4 regions of the Neobacillus sp. NRS-1170 genome follow, and region 4 is predicted to be linked to each of the others. Evidence: predicted binding sites of a transcription regulator. Region 4 holds the regulator's gene; each other region holds the start of a gene.
The links. The regulator LexA, encoded in region 4, represses DNA repair genes until DNA is damaged. The targets are predictions, from matches to a motif close to CGAACATATGTTCG.
Positions count from the first base shown of each region.

Region 1: a site for LexA is predicted at 1,009-1,022, ahead of ACIFOT_RS31295 (YolD-like family protein). Genes of this name have one in related genera too.
Region 2: a site for LexA is predicted at 940-953, ahead of ACIFOT_RS18455 (YolD-like family protein). Genes of this name have one in related genera too.
Region 3: a site for LexA is predicted at 945-958, ahead of uvrB (excinuclease ABC subunit UvrB). Genes of this name have one in related genera too.

Region 1 covers NZ_JBITPF010000102.1:7,463-9,672, reverse strand. The annotation lists gene ACIFOT_RS31300 (hypothetical protein) at 369-533, opposite strand; gene ACIFOT_RS31295 (YolD-like family protein) at 642-890, opposite strand; gene ACIFOT_RS31290 (ArdC family protein) at 1,743-2,210, shown strand, end outside.
Region 2 covers NZ_JBITPF010000039.1:156,063-158,272, forward strand. The annotation lists gene ACIFOT_RS18450 (helix-turn-helix transcriptional regulator) at 22-222, shown strand; gene ACIFOT_RS18455 (YolD-like family protein) at 572-910, opposite strand; gene ACIFOT_RS18460 (hypothetical protein) at 1,382-1,684, opposite strand; gene ACIFOT_RS18465 (ATP-dependent DNA ligase) at 1,869-2,210, shown strand, end outside.
Region 3 covers NZ_JBITPF010000026.1:66,346-68,555, reverse strand. The annotation lists gene ACIFOT_RS11940 (PLP-dependent aminotransferase family protein) at 1-849, shown strand, start outside; gene uvrB (excinuclease ABC subunit UvrB) at 1,118-2,210, shown strand, end outside.
Region 4 covers NZ_JBITPF010000090.1:20,777-22,986, forward strand. The annotation lists gene glnA (type I glutamate--ammonia ligase) at 1-200, shown strand, start outside; gene ACIFOT_RS29875 (DUF4257 domain-containing protein) at 585-872, opposite strand; gene lexA (transcriptional repressor LexA) at 1,078-1,701, opposite strand; gene yneA (cell division suppressor protein YneA) at 1,861-2,184, shown strand; gene ACIFOT_RS29890 (YneB family resolvase-like protein) at 2,190-2,210, shown strand, end outside.

The DNA of each region.
Region 1 (2,210 bases), on a different contig from region 4:
CTTTGTGGTGATAGACTTAACATCTTTCGTTAATTCATGTGGAAAATAAAGGATGAAGAATTTTAACAAAAACTTCTGACAACTAAGATGTGCTGGATAGTATAAATGACTATCCTGTTTTTATTAGGAATAGGTTTAATCATTTAAGATTTTTAGAACGACATTTATTACGCCTTAACTCTCTAAAATTCCGTTTAAAGATTTGAAATGATAAAGTGTTGAAATAATTAACCACTCATTGTAGATGATATCTTCTTTGTTTCTATTCCTCCCATTTAAAAGCCCTTCTCAGCTTGAGCATACATTCTCCACATTTTGCTGGAAGTGCTAAATTCATAACTAACATAAACAATGAAAAAATTCAGCGTTTAATTCGTTATATTAACTTCATTTTTATCGATTTCTTCCATTTGCTTTAATCTATTCTTTATGTGTTTGTTGGAAATAAATAACATTGCGATGAATAAAATTAGACATCCACCCATAATCAACAAGAATAATTGCAACCAAGTATTGAGAACTGAAAACTCCATTCAAATCCCCCTCGATTTAATGACTTGTCTCTAATTATTTCTATGTATGTAAAAAATCCTCCTATTGAAGTGCAATAATTATAGGTTTGACCTTTTTAAGGTAAGTATTTATTTGACCTTTACATTGGTTATGGAAAAGAAATCAAGATTAATGATGGATTCAAATTCATCTTGGATTTGAATTCTTTTATTTAAAGAATCAATTTTCATTACAAATCCAACACGTGAAGTAAAAAATCCGTCTCTCCATGTAGTAATTTCTAAAAGTAATTTGGTTTCCATGCTATTAGATAATAGCTGTTCCATCTCTTCTATTTTCATTTCATCTAGCAGTGGCAGTAGGAGTTTTTTGATCATCCTTCCATAGATCCTTTAACAATTTTATGGATTCCGGCATGAAAAAACCATGCACTTCTTTATTCCACGATCTTTATGATCTTTATTCATTAAAAAATCCCCCTTTTTATTCATTATAGGAACATTTGTTCCTATTATTCAATGGGTATGTTATAAAAATTTTAGATATGTCTACATCCTTTTTTCGTTTTTTTATCAGTCTTGCAGCCTTAAGGCTGCGATTTTTCTTCAGAAATCATGACGTTAAAATTTAAGGTTAAAAGCATACAGAAAGACTTTGGGCGGCAGCACTACAGACTGATCAGAAAGGAAAAGACACCTTTCTGTCATTCCGTACGTGTCGCTTCGGCATTAAATGGACCGATAACCACGGTCTTTACGGCTATCTCCTACATTCCGTAGGTTCCTGTTCCATTTACGGCTAACGCCGCCATACCGAACGAGCCGAAAAATAAGAAAATCAAAAAGATGGAAAGATTAAAAGAATAATAGACAAAAAGGAGAGCAGCCGAAAGAATGGCTGCTTTTATTGTTGATTTTTCCCTTTTGCCTTCCGAATCGTAAAACAGCGCAAGCTTGCTAACCTTCCAGCCGGCAGGACACCCGAACCTTTCCGGCTAGAAGCTAAGAAAGCTAGTCAATCGGTCAAGGGGCAAAAAACTTTTTTGTAACAGCAAAAAACTTTTTGTGCGAAGAGCGCCCTTGACCCATTGTCTATGAGTGTTTTTCGTTCTACTTGCAAAAGGGGAAAAATCATCCCCCTTTGGGGAACTTACTCGCTTCGCAAGTCAAAAGGATAAAGAAAATCTTAAAAAATCAAAAATTATTAGAAAATCCAAGGAGGAAAAGCAAATGACAAAAAGTGTTTATGAAATCATTACTGAAAAAATCATCGAAAAATTAGAAAAAGGTGTTGTACCGTGGCGCCAGCCGTGGACCAATTCAAACGCGGTTAACTGGAAAACACAAAAGCCGTATCGAGGAATCAATATTTTTCTAGTAGAACCTGGAGAATATGCTTCCAAAAAACAGATTTTAGAAGCTGGTGGACGAATCAAAAAAGAAGAACTAAAAAATTCTCATATCATTGTCTATTGGCTTTGGAAAGAGACGGAGGACGATGAAACAAAGGAGAAAAAGACTTTTGCTAAACCCTTTTATTATCGAGTTTGGGAAATTAACAAACAGTGTACCGGCTTAGAGAGTAAAAGAAGGATTGAAGCCTTTGAACATGACCCGATAGAAAAGGCGGAGGAAATTGTTAAAGGATATATCGATTCTCCAGATTACACGTTTCATACAGGTAAGGCAGTTTATTAT
Region 2 (2,210 bases), on a different contig from region 4:
TAATTAAATAAGGTGATGCACATGTTACGGAGCCGTATTGAGAAACTGATAAATGAGAGTGGATATAAAAAAGCCTTTATCGCTGATAAATTAGGAATTACATATAAGCAGCTACGCAATTATGAAATCGGGCGTAGCTTGATACCATTTGATAAGGCGTATGAACTGGCAGACTTGCTCGGTGTTGGCATCGATGAACTTTACGAACGAAAAAAAGAATAAATGATATGGTATGACCTCCCAGGACACTAATAATTTGTAATTCTGTGTGCTAAAGGTGGTTATGATTGAGTGATCGTCCATTGGGGAGGGAGTATTACCCACGAAGTTTAAAGCGGTATTACCCTACTAAATCAGGATTGAAATTTTTCCAACAAGAAAAACCGCTAGTAGTAACAACACTAACGGTTTGATAAGTCATCAGTTTCCTAATCGGAGAAAAGCCTGTGTCGGTCTACCAATACCATCAAATCCAAGATTGATATAATCTTTACGATTTCTAAACCTGATTCATTGGAATTGGGTAAATTAATTTTGTAGACCAGTACTAGCAGCATATTTTATATCTGTGTCAACTAACGACCTTCACTCCCACCACACAATCGAAACCCAATCGTTCAATCTCTACGTCTTTAACCTCAATACGCAGCTCATGCGTTAGCGGATCAACGAAGTGTATTCGCCCCGCTAATTCCTTAGTAAAGCCATCTACCCATATGGTCAGCTTTACCAAATGGTTATGTTCCATTGCGTAAATAATGCGTAAATCGAACTCTTCTGCTTCATGCTCGTCAATGATTGGCTTCTTTTCCCGCTCGGTATCACGCCATAAATCCTTCTGTGTCTTCGCTAACTCTGGCAACTGAAATGCTGCCTGCCATTTAACCATACCGCGATCACGTATCGCCATATAATCGCCTCCTTTCTTAATATTATATACGAACTTATGTTCTGTATGTATACATAAAGATATATAAGAAACAATATTAGGAATCCTCCATATGAAACCATCCTTTTAATTCAAGGGTGGTTTTTTATATAAGCTCCATGTTTGTCCATGTCTTTATAAGACAAACCTCATAATATATTAATATCCCTTGATTAATGTAAACATTTACAAGAGCGTCTTATGGCGCTTTTTCTTTTTTCGTACATAAAAACGCCACCCGTTAAGGTGACGTAATAGTTTATCGCTTTATCTTGCGCGGTTTATTCAGCTTCCAGGAAAATTGTCGCTGCAGTATGAGGAAATAAGAACGGATGCAAATTCTTGTTATTCCTGCCTTCACAGCGTTGCTATTTAATCTTTTCGGGAATGCTCGCAGTTGACGAAATGACTGACTGCCTTTTATTATGTACATTTTGTTTAATTAATCACTTTTTATCGGTAGATTCCATTCGGATGAAAGTAATACATCCAATTTTTCACTTTCTTAAACTGCTTATCATCCATAACAAATGATTTTACTTCCGTTCCGAAAAGATGCTTATGATAAGCTTTAAAATTTTCGCATCCTCTTAAAAGCTCAATTGCGGCTTCTTGACCCATTCTTGATGTCGTTCCAACCACAATAAAAGGAATTTCTTCTTCATAATGCAGGAGCACCTTACCTCCAAAATAAATATCATACAATTCAGGTAATTCCTCTTTCATCGCCACTTCCATTAACACAAGCCGACTCATTTGTATCACTCCTTTTCCCTTTTATTATGAGGCTTTTAAAAAACATAGCGATGGAACAATTATGAATTTAATTTGAACTTTCTACGGCTGCTGTTGTAATATTCTTGGGACTTGGAGGTGATTCCAACAACCTCCTAATTTCTGTAATCTAATTCCATAGTATTATAGTATAGAGGTGAAAAATATGTTTATAAGTCCAATGCTCCTCCATAAATCGGATCAACCGTTCAACGATGACGATTATTTTTCAGAACCGAAAATGGATGGGTTTCGGCTCATCTATTCCTATATAAAAGATAAAAAGCTTTATACACGCCATAAAACGGATGTTACCAACCGTTTTCCTGAACTAATAAACTTAAATATTCCAAAAGGAACTGTTCTTGACGGGGAAGTGGTCCTCACAGATACATCAGGTAAACCTGATTTCGAAGCTGTAATGAGTCGGTTTTCGGTGTTCAATTCTGAAAAGGTGAAACTGTTGACAAGGCAGAATCCAGTATCTTTCGTGGCATTCGACGTATTG
Region 3 (2,210 bases), on a different contig from region 4:
GTAGCGCTTGAGGATCCCGGGTATGATGGGGTTCGGTACGTTTTTGAAAGTCAGAAGTGTGAAGTCGTCCCGATTTCTTTAGATGAGGATGGAATCAATATAACCGAACTGGAGCAAAGCTCAGCTCAATGTGTTTATGTGACTCCTTCTCATCAGTTTCCAATCGGAATGATTTTGCCTGTTCAAAAACGGATGAAACTGCTGCAATGGGCTGGGAAGAACCAAACCTATATAATCGAGGATGATTATGACGGTGAGTTCCGCTATTTAGGCCAGCCGATTCCTTCTTTAAAATCATTGGATACCAATGAAAAAGTGATATATTTAGGGACTTTTTCAAAGGCATTCCTGCCTGCCGCTAGAGTTACCTACATCGTTTTACCGGAGCCGCTGGTTGAAGTCTATCAATCTAAGCTTTTCTATATTAGTCAAACCGTGTCGCAGCACATCCAAGAAGCTCTTTATCGGTTCATGAAGGAAGGTCATTTCGGACGCCATATTCGAAAAATGAGAAAAATTTATCAAGGAAAGCAGGCAGCACTTTTAAAAGCAATTGAATGTCAATTAGGTGATAAAGTAAACGTCATCGGGCAAAAAGCAGGGCTTCATTTATTACTTGAGTTAAAAGGCCTCGACGCCAAACAACTGGTTGAAAAAGCAGAGGAATTTGGGATTAGGATTTATTTAACGGAAAAGTTTTGGCTGAAAAAACCACCTCAATTTGATCAGCCGATCATGCTCGGTTTTGGCGGTCTAAGTGTGGAACAAATTGAATCAGGGGTTAATCAGCTCGCTCGAGTTATGAAGGTTTGCGAAATTAATCAGAAAATCGGTGAAATGAAATCTTAATTCCGCGAAATAAATGGGGAAGCACGCGAAAATATCACTCAAGTTCGCGAAATTCCGAACCAAACCCGCGAAATGCCACTACAAACTATAAAAAACGAATATTAGTTCGCATATTGTTGGTTTGTTTTTGGTTGATTGTGGTAGAATGTTAATATGCAATTTAGTGAAAACATTTTTCAGCACCATCCCGGCCCATAAACAAGGTTTTCATGCTGAAAAGTGCCAAATAAATAGACTCGGATTTTAAAAAAACGGGAGGAATCTATTTGTGAAGGACCAATTTGAATTAGTTTCAAAGTACTCACCGCAAGGGGACCAGCCTGAAGCCATCAGGCAGCTTGTCGAAGGCATCAAAAACAACAAGCGCCACCAGACATTGCTCGGGGCAACAGGAACCGGTAAGACCTTTACGGTTTCAAACGTTATAAAAGAAGTAAACAAACCGACCTTGGTGATTGCCCATAATAAAACGCTGGCCGGCCAACTTTATAGTGAGTTCAAGGAATTTTTCCCGAACAATGCGGTTGAATATTTTGTTAGTTACTATGATTATTATCAGCCGGAAGCCTACGTTCCACAGACAGATACATTCATAGAAAAAGATGCCAGCATCAACGACGAAATTGATAAGCTAAGACACTCGGCGACATCTTCTCTATTCGAACGAAAAGATGTCATCATAATTGCCAGTGTTTCCTGTATTTACGGTCTCGGTTCGCCGGAAGAGTACAGGGAGATGGTACTTTCATTAAGAACCGGCATGGAAATCGAGCGCAATCAGCTGCTTCATCGGTTAGTTGATATCCAATATGAGCGGAATGATATCGATTTCAAGCGGGGGACCTTCCGTGTCCGCGGCGATGTCGTCGAAATTTTCCCAGTATCACGTGATGAGCACTGCATGCGGGTCGAATTTTTCGGCGATGAAATTGACCGGATTCGCGAAGTTGATGCCCTGACAGGCGAAATTATTGGCGAACGTGATCATGTCGCCATTTTCCCAGCTTCTCACTTCGTCACAAGAGAAGAAAAGATGCGGGTAGCCATTGAGAATATTGAAAAAGAGCTCGAAGTCCGTCTTGAAGAATTGCGCGAAGACAATAAATTACTGGAGGCCCAGCGGATTGAACAGCGCACACGTTACGACCTCGAAATGATGCGGGAAATGGGCTTTTGTTCCGGAATTGAAAATTACTCGCGCCATTTGACACTCAGGCCGGCAGGTTCTACACCGTATACCCTGCTCGATTATTTTCCAGACGATTTTTTGATAGTCATCGATGAGTCGCACGTGACCCTGCCGCAGGTTCGCGGCATGTTTAATGGTGACAAAGCTCGGAAACAAGTGCTTGTCGACCACG
Region 4 (2,210 bases):
AAAGACTAGAAGAAGGCATCATCGATCTGCCTGCAACTCTAGCTCAAGCTTTAGACCAATTAAAATCAGACGAAGTGATTGTAGCTGGTCTTGGCGAGCACATCTTAGAACACTTTGTAGAAGCAAAAGAGATCGAATGGGATATGTTCCGTACCGTCGTTCACCAATGGGAACGCGATCAGTATATGTCAATGTATTAAGATTGGAAAGTCTTGCCGCTTTTATAGCGTCAAGACTTTTTTATTTGATGAAAAAGATAACTTCGTTCGGGAAGTGAGTTTCATTTACTGTGGAAGCACAGATTCTTGGATTTTGGTCAATGAACAGCCATTTCATTTACCCTGGAAGCTCTATTTCATTCACTTTGGGCAATGAAAGGCTCTTTCATTTATCGAAGAGACACATTTTCATGTAAGTCGGTCAATGAACTACTAAATCATTTACCCTCGATGCATTTTTTCCCGCATTGTGGTCAATCAACCGTCGAAACAAAAAAACAAGATCATTCCTTAAACAAAAAAACAAGATCATTCCTTAAACAAAAAAACAGCATCCATAATCCAGATGCTGGTTTGTACCAAATTTTATTTCTCATCACTGTTCTGTTTGATCAATTTAAAACCCGAGAGTGCTGCATCACCAGCAATCCCGGCAACTAGCGAAAAAATAATATTCTCAACATAGGAATTTGGAGCTGTATACAAAACAAGAAGAAGGGCTGCAACTGCACCTAGAAGCATTTCTTCTAGAAAACCGAGATAAAGGAACTTTTTTGTTTTCCGAGGCATAATAATTTTGCCATGCTTACGAACATGTCCAATAATCCCAACCGTCCCACCAATCACTAACGAGAAAATAATGTCAATGAACACTTCTTTCTCACTCTCCTTAAGCCTGAATTTTTTGGACCTAAGGTAAATCTTGGTGTATTACCATTATACTAAACTTGGAAACTCTTGAGCATGGGAAAAAATACTGAATTTTCCAAATACAAGAATCATTTAAATTATTTATCAAAAATTTTCCCAATATCAGTATTGATAAAACAAGAGCCGGCAAATGAAAGCCGACTCTTTATTAATGAATATGTCTATATACTCCGATAACTTTTCCAAGAATAGAAACATTTCGTAAAATGATAGGATCCATGGTTGAATTTTCTGGCTGCAAACGGATGAAATCTTTTTCTTTAAAAAATCTCTTACACGTTGCTTCATCATCTTCTGTCATCGCGACAACAATATCCCCATTATTCGCTGTTTGCTGCTGTTTTACGATTACATAGTCCCCATCAAGAATTCCAGCCTCTATCATACTTTCACCCATGATTTCTAGCATAAATACGTGTTCATCAGCAGGCGCAAGCCTTTCAGGAAGTGGAAAATATTCTTCTACGTTTTCAATAGCAGTAATAGGTAATCCCGCTGTTACCTTACCAACCACTGGAACATTGACAACATTGTTTCTTGGGATATGAGCAAGTTCATCTACTTCCAAAATTTCGATTGCTCTTGGTTTTGTTGGATCCCGTCTAATAAGACCTTTACTTTCTAATCTAGCTAAATGGCCATGTACAGTGGAGCTGGATGCAAGTCCAACCGCTTCGCCAATTTCGCGTACGGATGGAGGATAGCCCTTGCTCTTAACCTCACCTTTTATGAAATCCAGGATATCCTGCTGCCGTTTTGATATTTTTACCATGATAAAATGCACCTCGCCTGGTTAATGTTGTCTTAATTATATCATGTTCGCTCATTTTATACAAACATAAGTTCGAATAAGTGGTTGACAACAAACAAACGTTCGAATTATAATGAAACTATCAAAAGCGAACGTATATTCTATTAAGAGGTGTTTATCATGAAAAAGATTTGGAACCAATACTCATTTGTTATTATTCTAATGTTTATAAGCTGTTCATTTGCCTTAATTTTATCTATTCAGTCAAATGCCAATGAAAAAGATAAATTTATAAAAGTAACTGTTTCTGAAGGGGATTCACTCTGGGAGCTATCCAATCAATATGCCGGCCAGCATTCCCTATCCAATAAAGAGTTTGTCAGCTGGGTGAAGAAGCACAATATAAATGTGGGTGATCAAATTTTCCCTGGCGATAAAATCATGATCCCAGTTAGCAATGAAGCTCTAGATACAACACAATTTGCAAGTGCCATTGAGGAATAAATGGTATGAATGCAATCATATACTGC